Regions from separate parts of the Caproiciproducens puteiluti genome, predicted to be linked through region 3. Evidence: predicted binding sites of a transcription regulator. Region 3 holds the regulator's gene; each other region holds the start of a gene.
What was found. Region 3 encodes NrdR, which represses ribonucleotide reductase genes. Its sites were predicted from a motif close to CACNANATNTNGTG; they were not measured.
Positions count from the first base shown of each region.

Region 1: a site for NrdR is predicted at 4,964-4,977, ahead of ACRQU7_RS00140 (anaerobic ribonucleoside triphosphate reductase). Genes of this name have one in related genera too.
Region 2: a site for NrdR is predicted at 2,711-2,724, ahead of ACRQU7_RS02360 (vitamin B12-dependent ribonucleotide reductase). Genes of this name have one in related genera too.

Region 1 covers NZ_CP194790.1:22,755-29,240, forward strand. The annotation lists gene ACRQU7_RS00125 (transglutaminase-like domain-containing protein) at 1-639, opposite strand, end outside; gene ACRQU7_RS00130 (BTAD domain-containing putative transcriptional regulator) at 673-1,887, opposite strand; gene nrdG (anaerobic ribonucleoside-triphosphate reductase activating protein) at 2,016-2,537, opposite strand; gene ACRQU7_RS00140 (anaerobic ribonucleoside triphosphate reductase) at 2,527-4,860, opposite strand; gene mgrA (L-glyceraldehyde 3-phosphate reductase) at 5,216-6,229, opposite strand; gene ACRQU7_RS00150 (winged helix-turn-helix transcriptional regulator) at 6,231-6,486, opposite strand, start outside.
Region 2 covers NZ_CP194790.1:470,677-477,162, forward strand. The annotation lists gene nifJ (pyruvate:ferredoxin (flavodoxin) oxidoreductase) at 1-2,601, shown strand, start outside; gene ACRQU7_RS02360 (vitamin B12-dependent ribonucleotide reductase) at 2,757-5,009, shown strand; gene ACRQU7_RS02365 (cob(I)yrinic acid a,c-diamide adenosyltransferase) at 5,016-5,540, opposite strand; gene ACRQU7_RS02370 (S1C family serine protease) at 5,819-6,486, shown strand, end outside.
Region 3 covers NZ_CP194790.1:2,282,131-2,288,616, forward strand. The annotation lists gene ACRQU7_RS11170 (glycosyltransferase family 2 protein) at 1-248, opposite strand, end outside; gene ACRQU7_RS11175 (hypothetical protein) at 251-376, opposite strand; gene ACRQU7_RS11180 (glycosyltransferase) at 513-1,766, shown strand; gene ACRQU7_RS11185 (DUF421 domain-containing protein) at 1,980-2,657, shown strand; gene ACRQU7_RS11190 (DUF4363 family protein) at 2,654-3,034, shown strand; gene nrdR (transcriptional regulator NrdR) at 3,086-3,544, opposite strand; gene ACRQU7_RS11200 (sugar phosphate isomerase/epimerase family protein) at 3,626-4,411, opposite strand; gene ACRQU7_RS11205 (hypothetical protein) at 4,612-5,043, shown strand; gene ACRQU7_RS11210 (ABC-F family ATP-binding cassette domain-containing protein) at 5,132-6,486, shown strand, end outside.

The DNA.
Region 1 (6,486 bases), 1.7 Mb from region 3:
GGAGGCGCTCAGCTGCGTGGAGCAAAGCTCGGCGTAGCTGTTCCCCGAAACGTTTTCCATGAACCGCACTTTGTAGGTTCCGCTGCCGCTCTGCAGGGGAAGGGCGACATAGACGCCGTCTCCCGCAAGGTTGTACTGGTAATAGGAGGAACCGCCGTTGAAATAAACCAATACCTTGATGACCGAAGAACCGCTGTAGCGTACCATGACGTAACCCTGCCCGGCGTCGCTGTAATCGACCGAAGCGCCGCTTTTGCTGAAAACCTCCGTACCGGGAGCCTGCGGCATCTTCGCCGTGACGGCGGGCATCGGCTTTGCGGCGGAGGCCGGGGAGGGCGCTGCCGTGGGCGGCAGGGACGAACTCATTACGACTGTTTCGGAAGAGGAATTCAGAACTCTCGAAACAAGATCCTGTTTGGAAGAGGGCGCCGGTTCCGGCGATACGGAGGAGAATTCGGCGGTTGAAGAGGAGCCGGCCCCGGAAGAGGAAGCTTCCCCGGAGGAAATGTCCTGTAAAGAAGACGAAACCGAAACGGCGCCGGACGCCGGGTCCGGAGCGCTGCCGGGAGATTGCCCGGCACAGGCGGAGAGCAGAAACGCAAGCAAAAACACAGGGAATATGGATTTATATTTCCGCATGTCATCCCTCCCCTCAGCCCGGTTTCAAATCATTTACTCCGCTGAATCGAGCGCGTTGATTCTGGTGGAAATTTTCACGTTGTCCCTGCGGTACCGGAAACGGAATTTCTGAAGGATACGGTCCACCACCATTTCCGCGTTTTCATAGCTGATGAGGGGCAGCATCACGATAAACTGTGTGGCGCTGTAGGAAGCGACCGTGTCCCCCTTGCGCAGACTGTCCATAATCGTAGCTTTCAGCCGTTCGGAAGCCAGCTTGGCGACCCGCGGCTTCGGCAGCTCGCCATCCAGACCTCTGATGGTGAACAGAACAATAAAAACCGAGCTTCCGGTGCGCGCCACCGAACGCGCCTGAATCCGGTAGATGGATTTGAAGATGTCGTAATCGCAGTAGTATGCGCCTTCCACGGCGGAAGCTTCCTTCAGGTCGTTCTTAATGACGCCCAGGTCCATTTCCACGTTGTTGATGCTGTTGACCAGCTGTTTATACAGCGCGCGCATGGATTCGGAAATGTCCACGCCCAGCTCCCTGTAAAACAGGTCGATCACATGGTTGTAGTGGTCCAGCGCCTTGTTGCGCTGGCCGGTGGAAAGGTAGCCGAACAGAAGCATCTTGTGGATGGATTCCTCAAGCGGGGAATAAATCAGCGCGTTTTCACAGATTTGGGTCACCTCGTCGAAACGGCGCAGATCGATCAGCAGCCCGCAGCAGCGCAGCACACACTGATTATAAAGGTTCGCGTAGTACGCGCTGGCGGAAATCACCCAGTTGCTGTAGGCCGATTTGGGCAGAAATTCCCCGCAGTAAAGCTGCAGGGCGTCCTTAAACGCCTCCACCCGTTCCTCTTGCGTTTTGGAAACGTCGCTTCCCCGCCGGTAAAACTCCGTAAACTGCTCCGTGTCGATCAGGCAGGAATAACTGTTGTTCCACGAATATGTATTGTGGATATACTGAATGTATTCCGCTTTGTCGTTTCCCGAAAGGCCCTTTAGAAGCTCCCGGGCCCGGTAAACAAGATTTTTCAGAGCGTTCAGCGGGTCATTGCATTGATTGTCCGGCCACAGTACTTCCACCAGCTTTTCGGTGGAATTTTCCTTATGCCGGTTCGCAATCAGATACTGAATCAGCATCCACACCCTTTTGGTGCGGCCTTTCAAATTGGTAAGCTGATTGCCGTTAATGGTTATGGAAAATTCGCCCAGCATTTTGATCTGAATCTGTTCCTGTGCAACAACGTCGGGCCGCATAAGCACTCATCCCTTTCCGAAAAAATATGCCGGAATATATATAATCATGGTAACACATGGAAACTAAATTGACAAGGGAAATTTGATACAGAAAAGCCTATATTTTTACAAAAAAGAAGCATTCTCCGTCAGGAGAATGCTTCTTTTTCGACTTCATCCAGTACCAGCGCGCCGGTCTCTCTCGTTCGGTTCATATCGATGACGCGCTGGTTCCGGCTTCCCCGGAACACAAGGGTCAGGTCCTTCTGTTCCTGCAGGAACGGCCCGTCGATCAATATGTCGGCTTCCCGCAGCAGCGCGTCGGTGTCCGGGTCGTGCCGCGCGCAAAGCTCCTCATAGGTATAGCCCGTAAAGACGGTCAGGTCCAGCTTTCTTGCGTGGATCCGCCTGGCCAGCTCCACCAGCGGCTTCGGCTGGGAAAAAGGCTCCCCTCCGCTGAAGGTCACGCCCTTCAGCAGTGGGTTTTCACAGATTTCGGCGAACAGGTCGTCAATATCCGCCCATTTTCCGCCGTTAAAATCGTGGGACTGCGGATTGTGGCAGCCGGGGCAGCGGTGAGGGCAGCCCTGTGCAAACACCACATAGCGGAAGCCCTTTCCGTCCACGATCGACTCGGGCTCGACCCCGCAGATTTTCAGCTTAGAGCCCATGCTTCACTCTGTCCCTCTCTTCCGCGCGTTTCGCGTTGTTCCACCGGTCGGTGGTGCCCACCAGATACCCGGTGATCCTGCGGATACGCTCAAATTTGGGGCCGCCGTCGTTTTCGGAGCGGTGGCACTTGGGGCATTCGTTGTCGATAATCCCGTTGAAGCCGCAGACCGGATCGCGGTCGACCGGATGATTCACCGAGCCGTAGCCGATGCCGTGTTCCTTCATGCAGCGGATTACCGCTTCAAATGCGTCGATGTTTTTGCAGGTGTCGCCGTCCAGCTCCACATAGCTGATATGGCCCGCGTTGGTCATTGCATGGTACGGCGCCTCCAGCTCGATTTTCTGAAACGCCTTGATCGGGAAATAGACGGGCACATGGAAGGAGTTCGTGTAGTATTCGCGGTCGGTGACGCCCGGGATTTTGCCGTATTTCTTCTGGTCGATGCGCACGAAGCGGCCGGAAAGCCCTTCCGCCGGAGTGGCGAGCAGGGTGAAGTTCAGGCCGGTTTTCGCCGATTCGTCGTCCATCCGCTTTCTCATATAGGAAACGATTTCAAGGCCGAGCTTCTGGCTCTCCGCGCTTTCCCCGTGATGCTTGCCGGTCAGCGCTTTCAGCGTTTCGGCAAGGCCGATAAAGCCCATGCTCAGGGTGCCGTGCTTCAGGACCTCTTCCACACTGTCCTGCGGGTCGAGCTTTTCGGAGTCGATCCAGACGCCCTGCCCCATCAGGAACGGATAGTTGTATACCTTTTTGGAGCACTGGATTTTAAAGCGGTGCATCAGCTGGCGGATGACGAGATCCATCCGTTTGTCCAGCGTTTCATAGAAAGCCTTGAGGTCGCCCTTCGCTTCGATCGCAATGCGGGGAAGGTTCAGCGAGGTAAAGCTCAGGTTTCCGCGTCCGCAGGTGAGTTCCTTTGTCCTGTCGTGGGTGTTGCCCATGACGCGGGTACGGCAGCCCATATAGGCCACTTCCGTGTTATAGTCGCCTTCTTGATAGTACTGCAGGTTGAACGGCGCGTCGATAAAGCTGAAATTCGGGAACAGGCGCTTTGCGCTTACCTTGCAGGCCAGCTTGAACAGGTCGTAGTTGGGGTCGCCCGCGTTGTAGTTGACGCCCTCTTTTACCTTAAAAATCTGTACGGGGAAAATCGGCGTTTCGCCATCGCCCAGTCCGGCGGCGGTGGCGTTCAGCAGATTGCGGACGAGCATCCGCGCCTCCGGCGAGATGTCGGTGCCGTAGTTGATGGAAGAGAACGGGACCTGAGCGCCCGCGCGGGAATTCATGGTGTTCAGATTGTGGATCAGCGCTTCCATCGCCTGATAGGTCGCCGACTCGGTGTTGGAGGTGCCGGTCTTTACGGCGTACCGGTGCGCGCGTACGGCTTCCTTTTCGGAGATTTCTTCAAAGCTGTTTTTCTTCTGGTGCTCCGGCAGATAGCTTTTCAAAGCATCGCCGTACCGGTCGACGGTGGAAAGCGTAATGTCCGTGCCCAAATCCGCCTGAATGGTCTTGACCAGCGCGTCGGCGTCCGTTTCCTTCATGCCGTTTGCAACCTGGAAAAACTGGGAAAGGGCTTTGAAATAAGCCTTCCGGAAGGTTTTGGCGACGCCCGGCGCCAGGGAATAATCAAAATTCGGAATAGACTGCCCGCCGTGCATCTCGTTCTGGTTGGCCTGAATCGCAATACAGGCCAGCGCGGCGTAGGAGCGGATGTCGTTCGGCTCGCGCAGCGCGCCGTGACCGGTGCAGAAGCCGCCCTTGAACAGCTTGATCAGATCGATCTGGCAGCAGGTTTCCGTCAGCATATAGAAATCCTCGTCGTGGATATGGATGTCGCCGTCAATGTGCGCGGCGGCAATATCCTTGGGAAGGACATAGTTGTTGATAAAATATTTGGAGCCCTCGGAGCCGTATTTCAGCATGGTTCCCATGGCGGTATCCGCGTCAATGTTCGCGTTCTCGCGCTTGATATCGGCATCCTTCGCGTCGCGGAAGGTCAGCTCCTTGTATATGTTCATCAGGTCGCCCTCAGCCTGGCGAATTTTGGTGTGCTCCGCGCGGTAGAGTATGTAAGCCTTCGCGGTTTTGGCGTAGTCCGCGGCAATCAGGGTTTCCTCCACCGCATCCTGCACCTGCTCGACGGTGGGGACGCTGTCGCCCTGAAAAGTCCTGACTACCTTGCCCGTCAGCCGGTCAAGAACGGGCGCGCCCATCTCTTCCTCCGCAACCGCCTGATTGGCTTTATAAATCGCATTGCGAATTTTTTCTTTATCGAACGTCACAACCACACCGTTGCGCTTCTGTATTTTGACAGCCATTTAGAAACATTCCTTTCAAAGCAAAAATACCGTAATTTGCCCCTTTTTTCAGTGGGTACTTTGAATTTTACTGCAATACCAGGTACTTGTCAAGGGTAATTTCCACAAGATATAGCGTTAAATTTTTAATTATTAGAATTATCACGCTATATGTACCATTTTGATACAGTTGTAATAAAAGTCGGGATCAGGCGCAAAAAGCCCCCCTTCCGGGGGGCTCAAAGTAACTTCCGGTTTGCTTTTGTAAAACTCCCTCAGTCGGGCTTCGCCTGTCAGCCCCCTCGGGGAGGGGGCTGAATCCCTGCCTCCCTCTAAGAAGGAGCCCTAAGAGAGTATTTGACCTTTTAATACGCCGTTACCGAAGAATTGCGTCTATTTCGCGGATTTCCTCTTCCGAGAAATCCAGATTGTCCAGCACGCCCATATTCTCTTCCAGCTGGGAAACGCGGCTGGCACCGATCAGCACGCTGGCCATCACCGGTTGGCGCAGCACCCACGAAAGGGCGAACTGCGCGGTAGTCTGGCCCCGGCGCGCCGCCAGCTTGCCGAGCGCGACAACCTTTTCGATGGTTTCGGGCGTAATGCGGTCCTTGTTCAAAAAGACGGAAGCTCCCGCCGCGCGGGAATCCTGCGGGATGCCGTTGTTGTATTTTCCGGTCAGAAGGCCCTGTGCCAGCGGGCTGAACGCGGTCGCGCCCATGCCGCAGCCGGAAAGCGCCTCAAACAGCCCGTCCTGTTCCACCTTTCTGTCCAGCAGGCTGTAGCGCGACTGGCAGATCAGGCAGGGAACGCCCATCTCCTTCAAAAGGGAAGCGGCTTCCTTTGCCTTTTCGGGGCTGTAGTTGGAAATCCCGGCGTAAAGCGCCTTGCCGCTCTTTACCGCGTGCGCGAGTGCGCCCATGGTTTCTTCCAGCGGGGTCTCCGGGTCCATGCGGTGATGGTAAAAGATATCCACATAATCAAGCCCCATCCGTTTCAGGCTCTGGTCAAGGCTCGCGAGCAGGTACTTGCGGGAGCCGAAATCACCGTACGGGCCGGGCCACATGGTGTAGCCCGCTTTGGTGGTGATGACCATTTCGTCGCGGTAAGGGTGCATGTCCTCCTTCATCAGGCGGCCGAAGGTCTCCTCCGCGCTGCCTGCCGGGGGACCGTAGTTGTTGGCAAGGTCAAAAACGGTAATACCAAGGTCAAACGCGCGGCGGGTGACCGCGCGGGCGGTTTCGTACTGGTCGTAGGTGCCGAAATTGTGCCAGTAGCCGAGCGAAACGGCGCTCAGCTTCAAGCCGCTCCTGCCGCAGCGGCGGTACTGCATCTGCGTATAACGCGTTTCCTCCGCGGTGTAAGGGGGGACCAGGGTGTATCGTTCCATGTTATTTCTCTCCTTTGATTTGTTTTGAAGCCCAGGCGCACAGAAGCTCCACCGCGGGAATCAGGTCGCCTCCAGCGGGAGTGATCCGGTACTCCACCTTCGGTGGAATCTGCTGGAACTGCTGGCGTACAATCAGCCCGGAGGCCGTCAGTTCGCGCAGGCTCTGGCTGAGCATCATGTCGGTGATCGGGGGAATCTGCTGCTTGATTTCGCCGTAGCGAAGGCTTGTGCCGCCGCGCAGCGCCCACAGAATCCGG
Region 2 (6,486 bases), 1.8 Mb from region 3:
GTCAGGAAGATTTCCGTGCTCGACAGAACAAGAGAGCCGGGCTCCATCGGCGAGCCGCTGTTCCTGGATGTTCTCGCCGCAGTCAACGGCACGGAATTCGGTTCTGTTCCGATTTACACCGGCCGCTACGGCCTCGGCTCCAAGGACACCACCCCGGGCCAGATCGTCGCCGTATACCGCAACATGGAAACCGACACCCCGAAGAAGCGTTTCACCATCGGCATCATCGATGATGTTACCCATCTTTCCCTCGACATTAAGGAAAATCCGGACACGACCCCGAAGGGCACGCATTCCTGCAAATTCTGGGGCCTTGGCGCGGACGGCACCGTCGGCGCAAACAAGAACTCCATTAAGATTATCGGTGACCACACCGACATGTACGCTCAGGGCTATTTCGCCTACGACTCCAAAAAGTCCGGCGGCCTGACCGTTTCCCATCTGCGTTTCGGCAGCAAGCCGATCAAGTCCACCTACTATATCAGCCAGGCCGACTTCGTCGCCTGCCATAAGCCCTCCTATGTCGACGAGTACGACATGGTACAGGACCTGAAGCCGGGCGGAAGCTTCCTTCTGAACTGCCAGTGGGATCTGGAAGAGCTCGACAAGAGACTGCCGGGCAAAATGAAGAAATTCATTGCCGACAACAACATCAACTTCTACACCATCGACGGTATCAAGCTCGGTAAAGAGATCGGCCTCGGCGGCCGCATCAATACCATTCTCCAGTCCGCATTCTTCAAGATTGCGAACATCATTCCTTCCGAACAGGCGATCCAGTATATGAAGGACGCCGCCCTGCATTCCTACGCGAAGAAGGGCCAGAAGATTGTCGATATGAACTATGCCGCTATTGAGCGCGGCGCGACCGATTTCGTCAAGGTTGAAGTTCCGGCATCCTGGAAGAACAGCACGGACGACACCCAGGCGCATGTCTTTACGGACGGCAGACCGGAAACGCTGGATTACGTCAACAACGTCATGGTTCCCGCAAACAAATATAAGGGCAATCAGCTTCCCGTATCCGCCTTTGTCAAGATGGCCGACGGCACCGTGCCGGCCGGCTCCGCCGCTTACGAGAAGCGCGGCATCGCCATTGATATTCCCGAGTGGCATCCGGAAAACTGTATCCAGTGTACCTTCTGCTCCTATGTCTGCCCGCACGGCGTTATCCGCCCGGTCGCTATGACTGCGGAAGAAGCCGCAGCGGCGCCTGCAAGCCAGAAGACCAAGGATATGACCGGTATGCCCGGCATGAAATACGCGATCACTATTTCCTCCTATGACTGCACCGGCTGCGGTTCCTGCGCATCCGTCTGCCCGGGCATGAAGGGTGAAAAGGCACTGGTCATGAAGCCGATGGAAACACAGCTTGAAAGCCAGAAGGGCTTTGATTACGGCCTTACTCTTGACGAGAAGCCGGAAGTCATCGAGAAGTTTAAGCCTACCTCCATCAAGGGCAGCCAGTTCAAGCAGCCTCTGCTTGAGTTCTCCGGTGCGTGCGCGGGCTGCGGTGAAACACCGTATGCAAAGCTCGTCACACAGCTCTTCGGCGACAGAATGTATATTGCCAACGCGACAGGCTGCTCCTCCATCTGGGGCGGTTCCGCACCGGCCACACCGTATACCGTCAACAAGAAGGGATACGGCCCCGCGTGGAACAACTCCCTGTTCGAGGACAACGCGGAGTTCGGGTTCGGCATGACTCTTGCCCAGAACGCGATCCGCGGCAGACTCGCCGAGTATGTTGAAAATATTAAAGCTTCCGAGGTGGCCTCCGCTTCCCTGAAGGAAGCCTGCAAGAACTACCTTGCAACCAAGGAAGACAGCAACCTGAACCGCGCCGCGGCAGACGCTCTGATTGCGGAGCTCGAAAAAGCTGCAAACGGCAGCGACGATGTTGCAAAGCTTGCGAAGAAAACGCTTGTTGACAAAGATTACCTCGCCAAGAAATCCATGTGGATCTTCGGCGGCGACGGCTGGGCTTATGATATCGGCTTCGGCGGTGTTGACCATGTTCTCGCTTCCGGTGAGAATGTCAACATTCTCGTATTCGACACCGAGGTTTACTCCAATACGGGCGGCCAGGCTTCCAAGTCCACCCCGATCGGTTCCGTCGCTCAGTTTGCGGCAACCGGTAAGGCGACAAAGAAGAAGGACCTTGCCGCTATTGCAATGACCTATGGTTATGTTTACGTGGCCCGCGTCGCAATGGGCGCAGACTACAACCAGACCATCAAGGCGATTTCGGAAGCTGAAAGCTACAACGGACCTTCCATCGTCATTGCTTACGCTCCCTGTATCAACCATGGCATCAAGGGCGGCATGAGCATCTCCCAGATGGAAGAGAAGAAGGCGGTTGAAGCCGGCTACTGGACCAACTTCCGCTATGATCCGCGTCTTGCGGAGCAGGGCAAGAATCCGTTCCATCTCGACAGCAAGGCTCCTACAGCCAGCTATCGTGACTTCATCATGGGCGAGGTTCGTTACAACTCCCTGACCCGTGCATTCCCGGAGCGCGCAGAGGTTCTGTTCCAGAAGGCTGAAAAGGTTGCGGCCGAAAACTACGAGCACCTTGTCAAACTCTCCAAAATGGAATAATCTTTCTTGAATCAGTTGGCCCCGCGCGGATTACCGCGCGGGGCCTTCTTTGTTTATTTCTGAATACGATAAAATATTCACAATATATTGACTTATATGTATGAAGTGGTACAATATATAGTATCACAAAATGGACAGGGAAGGGAATTGTGGCCATGACCATATCACAGAATGCACTGACGGTATTGCAAAAGCGGTACCTGATCAAAAATGAAAAGGGAGAAACTACGGAAACCGTGGAAGGCCTGTTCCGCCGCGTGGCCGCCGCCATTGCGGAGCCAGACAGGCTGCACGACGGGAAGGCGGACGTTAAAAAGACGGAGGAAGCCTTTTTCCATATGATGCAGGAGCTGGAGTTCCTGCCCAATTCTCCCACGCTGATGAACGCCGGCCGCCCGCTCGGGCAGCTTTCGGCGTGCTTTGTGCTGCCGGTCGCGGACAGCATGGAGGATATTTTTGAAGCGATCAAGCAGGCGGCGTTGATTCACAAATCGGGCGGCGGAACGGGCTTTTCTTTTTCGCGTCTACGCCCGCAGGGCAGCACCGTCAACTCGACCGGCGGAGTCGCCTCCGGCCCGATCAGCTTCATGAAAGTGTTCAACATGGCGACGGAGGCCGTCAAGCAGGGAGGAACCCGCCGCGGCGCAAACATGGGCATCCTGCGTATCGATCACCCGGATATCCTCGATTTTATCGACTGTAAGGCCAACAACAACGAAATCAACAACTTCAATATCTCGGTGGGCCTGACAGAAAAATTTATGGAAGCGGTGGAAAAGGATACCGACTATGAGTTGGTCGACCCCCACACGAAGAAAGCCGTTTCCACTCTGCGCGCACGCATGGTGTTTGACCGGATCGTGGACGCCGCGTGGCACAACGGCGAGCCGGGCATTATCTTTCTCGACCGCCTGAACCGGGACAACATTGTGCCCTCGCAGGGTGAAATCGAGTCTACCAATCCGTGCGGGGAACAGCCTTTGCTCCCCTATGAGTCCTGCAACCTCGGTTCCGTCAATCTGGTGAAGATGCTGAAAACGGCGGACGGAAAAACGGAGTTCGACTGGGACAAGCTTGGGCTGACGGTAAAAAACGCCGTGCATTTTCTGGACAACGTCATTGACGCCAACCAGTATCCGCTGGAAAATATCGACCGGGTAACCAAACAGACGCGGAAAATCGGTCTGGGCGTCATGGGCTGGGCCGACAGCCTGCTGCAGATGGGGATTCCGTACAATTCCGACGAAGCGATCGCGCTCGGAGAAAAGGTGATGAAATTCATTACCGAACGCGGGCGCGAGGAGAGCGCCGTACTTGCCGGAAAACGCGGTGCGTTCCCGCTTTTCGGCGAAAGTATCTTGCCGCAGGACAGACCGATGCGCAACGGGACGATCACGACCATTGCGCCGACCGGGACCCTTTCCATCATCGCGAACTGCTCCAGCGGCGTAGAGCCGGTTTTCGGCTATGTTTACATCCGCAACATCATGGACGGCACGGAAATGATCGAGGTCAACCCGATTTTGAAGGCAGAGCTGGAAAAGCGGGGACTGTACTCGGACGAGCTGATGAAGCGCATTGCCAAAGAAGGGACGGTCGCCCATATTGAGGAGCTGCCGGAGGACCTGCGCCGGGTGTTCGTTTCCGCGCACGACATCAGCCCGGAGTACCATATCCGGATGCAGGCGGCGTTCCAGAAGGGAACGGACAACGCGGTTTCCAAGACGGTGAATTTCTCCAACAGCGCCACAAAAGAGGACGTTGCCAGCGTGTATACGCTCGCGTTCCATCTCGGCTGCAAGGGCGTGACCATTTACCGCGACGGCAGCCGCGCGGAACAGGTGCTCAACATCGGGCAGGTAAAAAAAGAAGGCCAGCCCGCGGCGGAGACGCCGGAGCATGGCCGGATTGTGCCGCGCCCGCGGCCCGATACGGTGACCGGGATTACGGAGCGGGTGAAAATCGGCTGCGGAAACCTGTATATTACCGTCAACTACGACGATCAGGGAATCTGCGAGGTGTTTACCAATACCGGCAAGGCCGGGGGATGCCCGTCCCAGTCGGAGGCGACCGCGCGCCTTGCATCCGTCGCTTTGCGCAGCGGGATGGAGGTCGAAAGCATTGTGGACCAGCTCAGGGGAATCCGCTGTCCGTCGACCATCCGCCAGCCGGGGCTGAAATGCACCTCCTGCCCGGACGCGATTGCAAAGACGATTGAACGCGTTTACAAAGAGCAAGTCCAGCTGGGAAAGTGGACCGCGCCCACACCGCGGAAGTCCCCGCCTGTGAGAGAAGCGGCGGACGACGCCCCGGGGAAAATGCATTATTGTCCGGAGTGCGGGGCAAGGCTGGAGCACGAGGGCGGATGCGTGACGTGCCGCCAGTGCGGGTACTCCCGCTGCGGCTAAAGCAGTTTAGAATTCAATTCCCTTTCGGGCGGGGATGTTCCTGTCGTAGGGGTGCTTTTCCTTCCTGATTTCGGAAACATAATCGGCGAGCTCCAGAACCTCCGGCTTCGGGCCTCGCCCTGTCAAAACAAGCTCCAGCTTCTGGGGCTTGTTTTTTATAAAGTCGGTCAGCATTGCGCCGTCGAGCAGGCCACAGTTGACCGCGGCAAATACCTCGTCCAGAATCAGCAGATCGCACTCGTCCGCTTTGGCGGCGGCAACCGCCTTGCAGAACAGGTTGCCGCACAGGACGGCGGCTGCCTCCAGCTCCTTTTTAGTCATCTGAAAGGTGAACTTTACGGTCGGCACCGTGGGGAGCACGCTGAAATTTTCCAGCTGTTTCAGGACGGCCAGCTCGCCGGAGCCGTTCCCCTTCAGAAACTGTGCCATCAGCACCCGTTTCCCGCTTCCGCAGGCGCGTACCCCCAGCCCGACGGCGGCGGTGGTTTTGCCTTTTCCGTCCCCGCAGTAAACATGAGTCAGTCCGTTCATCGCACATTCTCCATCCGTATAAAAATTTATTTCTGATCCTATCATAGCACATTTTGGCGCAAATCCGCCGGGAATCCATGCATTTTCGGGAGATTTTACGGTAAGATCGCAGAAAGAAAAAACATTCCCTTTCTGCATTCATAATTTGGTTAAATTCAGGTTACATATTTTTCTTAAAAATATCATAAAAATATAAACTAATAATCACATCCTTTTCACATAGAACCGGTATCATAACAATCACAGCAAGCAAATCACCGCAGAAAGGAATGATTCAGATGTTTAATCCATTTGCAGATGATAAAAAGAAAAAAGACCTGGCAAATCGTGATTTAAACAGTAACGATACGGAACACAGAAGCTCGAGCCAGACGGAGTGGCAGGGGGATTTTTACCATTACAGCAAGCCGTCGAACGAGCCCCCGGTTTACAGCTGGGAGCGGCCCTCCGTTCCCCAGCAGCCCGTTTTCGATTTTCAGGAGCCGCGCAAAAAAAAGCGCGGAGGCAGAAGGACTTTCGTCAAGGTACTGGCGGGGGTCATGTGCTGCCTGATGATTTCGGCCGGTTCCATCGCAGGGTTCGCGGCGCTGGTCAACAACGGGTATGTCAAGCTCGGGAACGCAAGCACCAGTGATCCGGCGTTTACCGTAACGAAGCTGGTCAACAGCGGCACCACCAACACCGCCGCAGTGACCGGGGAATTGACCAAGCAGCAGATTGCCGAAAAGGTGGTCCCGTCGGTCGTCTGTATCCAAAATTACCAGCTGGGCCAGAGCACCCGCTATACGATGGGCGGGAACGGTACGGGCAACACGGGAAGCAGCGACGAGGACAGCTCCGTCACCCCGACAAGCGAGGGTTCCGGCATTATTGCGACCAGCGACGGGTACATCATTACCAATGCGCACGTGGTCGAGGGCGCGTCTTCCCTTAAAGTTATTTTATC
Region 3 (6,486 bases):
TATTTTCCGGCGGCGCGGGCGGCGCCGTAATTGCGGGTATTTCCCAGGCCTCCATGGGGCTTGTCCAGCACCCGGACACGGGAGTCCTTCTCATATGTCCGCGCAAGCTCCAGCGAACGGTCGGTCGATGCGTCGTTTACTAAAAGAATCTCTATATCCGTCAGCGTCTGCGCCAAAATGCTTTCGACACACTGCGCCAAATACTTTTCTACGTTATATACCGGTACAATCACACTTACTTTTGGCAAGATCAGACCTCCTTCTCTTCGTCGCCCCGGCGGCAGCGTCCTTTTCCGGACAGCACCGGGCATCCTTCCAGCCCCCGAATCAAACCGGTTAAGAACCGGGAAACAGGCGCCAGCCAACGTATTCGCATATAAAAATACATCTTATGATACCATTTTCTGTGAACCAATACAAGATTATTTTGCAGCAGCGTGTTGAAATGCAGCATTTTGTATGCTATTCTTTTATATATTTCTATTTTAAATCGATCAGGAGGCTGTTTTCCGATGAAGGACTGCCTGGTATTGTTAACGAAAACGTTCCCTTTCGACAAAGGGGAAGAATTCATAGAAGACGAACTCCCTCTTCTGGCGAAAGCATTCGATCAGGTCATTATCGTGGCCACAAGCACTGCCGACAACCCGGTACAGACAAGAAGCGTGCCTGAAAACGTCTGCGTCCACAGCATCCGTGCATCCAAGGTCAAACGCAGCCTTGCCGGAGCGGTGGCAAGACAGTTTCCTTTTAAGGATTACAAGGGCTATTCCGGAAAAGATGAGCGGAACGCCGTAAAGGGATCGCTGAAAAAAAACCTTTATTTGAGTTATTTTATCGCGAAATCCGAAATCGTGTACGATGAAACGGTTAAAATTCTCGCCCCGTATTCCCTGCAGCAATACGACGGCGTAACGTTTTACAGCTATTGGTTCTACGATATCGCCATGGCGGCGGTAAGGCTCAAACGGTACTGTCAGGCAAAAGCCAAGCTGGCGGTCTGCCGGGCGCACGGCTACGACCTTTACGCTTACCGCAACTCCATGAATTATCTGCCGCTGCGGCATTACCTTCTGAAAAACATAGACAAGGTCTACACCTGCTCCCAAGACGGAAACGATTACTTGACCGGCCTGTATCCCCAATACGCGGGAAAAATCCAGACTGCCTATCTGGGTACGCGGGATTACGGGACGACACAAGCAGACGGAACGGGACCTTTCCAGATTGTCAGCTGCTGCCACATCGTCCCGCTCAAACGCGTGGATCTGCTTGCCAAATCCCTGAGTCTGCTGAACGGCAGCGGTCTTGCGCTGAAATGGACGCATTTCGGCGGCGGCGACGCATTGGAAGAGCTGAAAAAATACGCGGAGGAAAATCTGCGGTTTATGGAGTATGATTTCCGGGGAGAAGTGAAAAATTCCGACCTGATGGCCTATTACCGAAACACCCCGGTAGACCTGTTCGTCAACACCAGCAGCACGGAGGGGCTTCCTGTCAGCATTATGGAAGCCTGCTCGTTCGGGATTCCCGCGATTGCAACGGATGTGGGAGGAACCGGAGAAATCGTCCGCGACGGCGAAACCGGCTTTTTAATCGAGGCGGATTTTACCCCGGACAAGCTGGCTTCGGCCATTCGTTCCGTGGCGGAGTTACCGGCGGAAGAAAGAAAAAAGCTGCGCGAAAACTGCCGGTCGGTTTATCTGAGCACCTTTTGTGCGCAGGACAATTTTGCCGCTTTCGCCCAGCAGATTAAACCGCTTTAAAAAGGACCGCGGCAAAAACATCATCAAAAATACCATGTGCCGAACATGCGCTTTGACAGGCTGAAAAGCCTTTGCAGAGGGCATGTTTTTTCATTTTTGGACCGCTTTATAAACACAGATTTTCCGCCTTTTTTGGTTCTGTGCGGTTCTTCGATTTCGGACAAAATGAATAAGCCGCCGCAGGAGGAACATACTATCAGCGGTGATAAAAACATGACCATTTCATTTATAAGGACCTTACTGCTCTACATAGTCATTATTGTAGCGGTAAGGCTGATGGGCAAACGGCAGATCAGCGAGCTGCAGACAAGCGAGCTCGTCGTGACCCTCCTGATTTCCGATATTGCGGCAATCCCGATGCAGGACACCGGGCAGCCCCTGGTAAGCGGGTTCATCCCCATCGCGGTGCTCGTAATGTGTGAAATCCTCGTATCCGGCCTGATGCTGAAAAGCACGAAATTCCGAAAGCTGATCTGCGGCAGACCGATCATCGTGATCAACGACGGGAAGGTAGACCAGAAGGAAATGCGCCGCCTGCGCATGAGCACGGAGGACCTCTCCGAGCAGCTGCGGCAGAAAAACGTATTCAGCCTTGAGGACGTTGCCTACGCGATTGTGGAGACCAACGGAAAGATGAGCATCATCAAAAAGACGGACAAGGAGCAGCCGACCGCCGGTATGCTGGGCGTGGCGCTGCCGGACACCGGGCTCGAAACCGTCGTCATCAGCGACGGAGTCATTTCCGACTTTTCCCTTCAGCTGTGCAACAAAAGCCGGGAATGGCTGGAAGGCGTCCTGCGCGGCAAAAACATCAGCACAGACCAGATTTTTATTATGACGGCCAACAGAAAGGGAGATTTCAATATTATCAAAAAGGATGAAAAACAATGAAACGTTTATGGGCCTGCGCAGTGATCCTCGTTCTGCTCATAACGGTTTGCACCTACGGAACGGTCAAAACCCAAAAGGTCAGCGAACAGATGACCAAAACCCTCGAAAGCGCCCGACAGGCGGCGCTGGAGGGCGATCTTGAAACAGCACAGAAGCTGAGCCAAAAGGCCGCGGACGACTGGCACGGCTATCATGAAGTGCTGTGCACCTTTATGCCGCACGCACCGCTGGAAGCCGTTGACCAGACGCTCTCAGGGCTTCCCATGCTCTGTTATTTTGAGGGAACGGACCAATTCGGGGCGGACTGCGACCGCGGTATCACACAGATCATGTATCTGAACGAATCCCAGCTTCCCTCCATTGAAAATATCTTTTAAAAAAAGAGCGGCAGGTTATACCTGCCGCTTTCCCTGTTTTTATGAAACTTTTCAGGACCTGCTTTTAATCATTCTGTTCAATTCATCCATAAAGGTATTGATATCCTTGAACTGACGGTAAACCGAGGCAAAACGGACGTAAGCCACCTCATCCACGTCCTTCAGCTTTTCCATAGCGTACTTGCCGATCAGGCTGGAGGGCACTTCGCGGTCAAGCGAATTCTGGAGCATGTTTTCGATTTCGTCCACAATGCGTTCCAGCGTGTCGATGGACACGGGCCGCTTTTCACACGCGCGCAGAAGGCCGTTCAACAGCTTGTTGCGGTCGAAGGTTTCACGCGATTTATCTTTTTTTATCACAACAATGGGCACCGTTTCGATTACCTCATAGGTTGTGAAGCGCTTGGTACATTTCAAGCATTCCCTGCGCCGCCGGATTCTTTCGCCTTCGTCGGTCGGGCGGGAATCGATGACTTTTGACTCTTCATGGCCGCAATACGGGCACCGCATTGTAAAATCACCTCTATAAAACTATTTGTATAATTATAGCATATTTTTTCAGCCATTAGCAAGCGTTTATGAAACAAAATATTAGTAAATTAGACCATCTACGACTTTTTTTGCGCCTGTCAATTCGTTCAGTTCGCCAAAATTGCGCCGGTAGACCTCGATAACCAGGTCCCCTTTGTAGCCGGATTTCCGCATCAGCTGTTTCAGTGCGCCGAAATTCATGGTTCCGCTGCCGGGCAAAAGGCAGTCCTCCCCCGGTTTGTTGTCGTTAATATGGACATGGACCAGCCTTTCCCCCATCGCCGCGCACATCTGAAAGGGATCCTCCCCTCCGCGCACCGCCTGCTTGACATCCAGCACAAACGCACAGTCCTCGTGCAGATATTCCCGCATTCTCGAGATAAACCCAGGCTCGTTGCTGCGGAACAGATTGACATTCTCCTGCGCCACCGTGACGCCGAACGTTTTTCCCAGCGCATAGAGCCGCGCGTAATGCTCAAAATATTCCTGCTCGGTGATTCTGCTGCGTTTGTCGTTGCGCTGGCCGTGAAGCACCAGAATTTCCGCGCCCAGAAGGTTCGCGGCGTGAAAGTACCGTTTATAGAACTCCAAACCGTCGTCGGAACGGCGCTGGTAATCCGAAAAAAGAAGGAAGCTTTCAAAGCCGGAGGTGAACGGATGAACGGACTTTACGATACTTCCGCTGTCATCCGCCATTCTTTTTAATTCTTTGATATATTTCGGTCTTAATTCGCTGATTGTATTGATAAACACCTCAAAAAGGTGGAAGTCAAGCGCGATTAATGCCGGAAGAGCCTGCTCCAGTTCCATGGGATAAAGGCAGGCCGTTGAGATGCCGGAACGCATAGTATCACCCCTTTTTTAAGATTATATCCCGACGGAAGAAAAATGTCCAGATTAATCAATGCACGGCTGGATATTCTATAATATTGCCGGAAAAAACAAATTCCTTAACAAGGCCCGGACCGTCGAAAATCTGTAAAGCAATTTTACGGCTGCATGACCTGATCGGCAGCCTGGCCTAAAAGAAAGCGGGAGAAGAAATCATGATAAACGAAAACGCATCTTTGCTGGAAGAAATCTATCAGGCAACAAAAATGGGGCTGGAAGCGACTCAGCTGATCATTCCCAAGGTTCAAAATCCGCAGCTGCGCACCGAAATAGAGGATCATGCTTTGCGCTATCAGGATATGGGCGCGAAAGCAAAGCAGATGCTTCACACCGACGGAAGGATGCCGAAGCCGGAAAAGACGATGCAGAAGGCAATGCTGCGCGGGTCCATCCAGATCAACACGATGATGAACCAGACCCCGTCGCACATAGCCAAGCTGATGATTAACGGCACCGCCATGGGAATCAAAGACATCACCAAAAACCTGAACCGGCTCGACGGCGCCGACACCGAAGTAAAGAAGCTGGCGGAAGATTATATCATCAATGAGCAGAAAAATATTGACGAATTGAAGAAGCATCTTTGAAGAACTTGATTTAACCGCGCTATTTCATTATAATATGGGAGCGGGGCCCGAACGCTCCGCACTTTACATATAAGGGGTTTTTACTGCTATGGGTTTGCTGAGCGCAAGCAATTTGAATAAATCCTTCGGCGCCGATGTGATTTTCAGCGGCGTCTCTTTTGAGATACAGGAAAACGACCGCATAGGGCTTGTGGGGATCAACGGCTCGGGCAAGACCACTCTGCTCAAGCTGCTGACCGGCGAAACGCAGCCGGACGGCGGCGATATTTTCAAGGCGAATTCGACCGTTCTGGGCTATATGGAACAGCATGTCTGCCGCGATCTGGAAAGAAGCGCCTACAGCGAGGTGCTGACCGTATTTTCCGGACTTTTGGAAATGGAAAAGGAACTGGAAAGCATCAATCTGCAGCTGCAGACAAAACCGAAGGACATTGACCGGCTGATAGAAAAGCAGGCCGCAATGAACGACCGCTTTGTCGCACAGGGCGGGCTGACCTGTAAAAGCAGGGCGCGCTCCGCGCTGCTGGGACTCGGTTTCGACGACGAGCAGATGGGGCTGCCGATCGCCGTGCTGAGCGGCGGGCAGAAGGCGAAGCTGCAACTGGCGAAAATGCTGCTGTGCGGCGCCAACCTGCTGCTGCTGGACGAACCGACCAACCATTTGGATATCTCCTCCGTGGAATGGCTGGAAGATTTTCTGCGTTCCTACGGCGGCTCCTTCGTGGTCATCTCCCATGACCGGTATTTTCTGGACAAAGTGACCAACCGTACCTTTGAAATGGAAAACGGCCGCCTAATGCCGTACAAGGGCAATTACAGCACCTATCTTGCCCAGAAAGACGAAAACAATCTGGCGGCGCAGCGCAAGTACGACAATACCCAGAAGGAAATCAAGCGCATTGAGGGAATCGTGGCGCAGCAGCGGCAATGGAACAAGGAACGGAGCATCCGGACCGCGGAAAGCAAAATGAAGGTGATCGAACGGCTGGAAAAAACGCTGGAAAAGCCGGATGAAAAACCGGACGGCATCCATTTTGATTTCGGTATCCGCCAGCGGGGCGGAAACGATGTCCTGAGCACCGAAAACCTTGCCCTGCAATTCGACGGCAAACTGCTGTTTCAGAATGTGAATCTTGAAATCCACCGGGGCGAAAGAATTTTTCTGATCGGGCCGAACGGCTGCGGAAAGACATCCCTTCTAAAGACGCTTCTGGGGATCAACACCCCCTCCGGCGGCGAATTCCGTTTCGGCGCGGGAATCGACGTCGGCTATTACGACCAGATTCAGGCGGGCCTGCATCCGGAAAAAACCGTGATCCACGAAATCTGGGATTCCTACCCGAAAATGACCCAGACTGATATCCGAAACGCGCTGGCCGTCTTTTTATTCAAGGGCGACGATGTGTTCAAAGCCGTGGAGTCTTTAAGCGGCGGAGAGCGGGC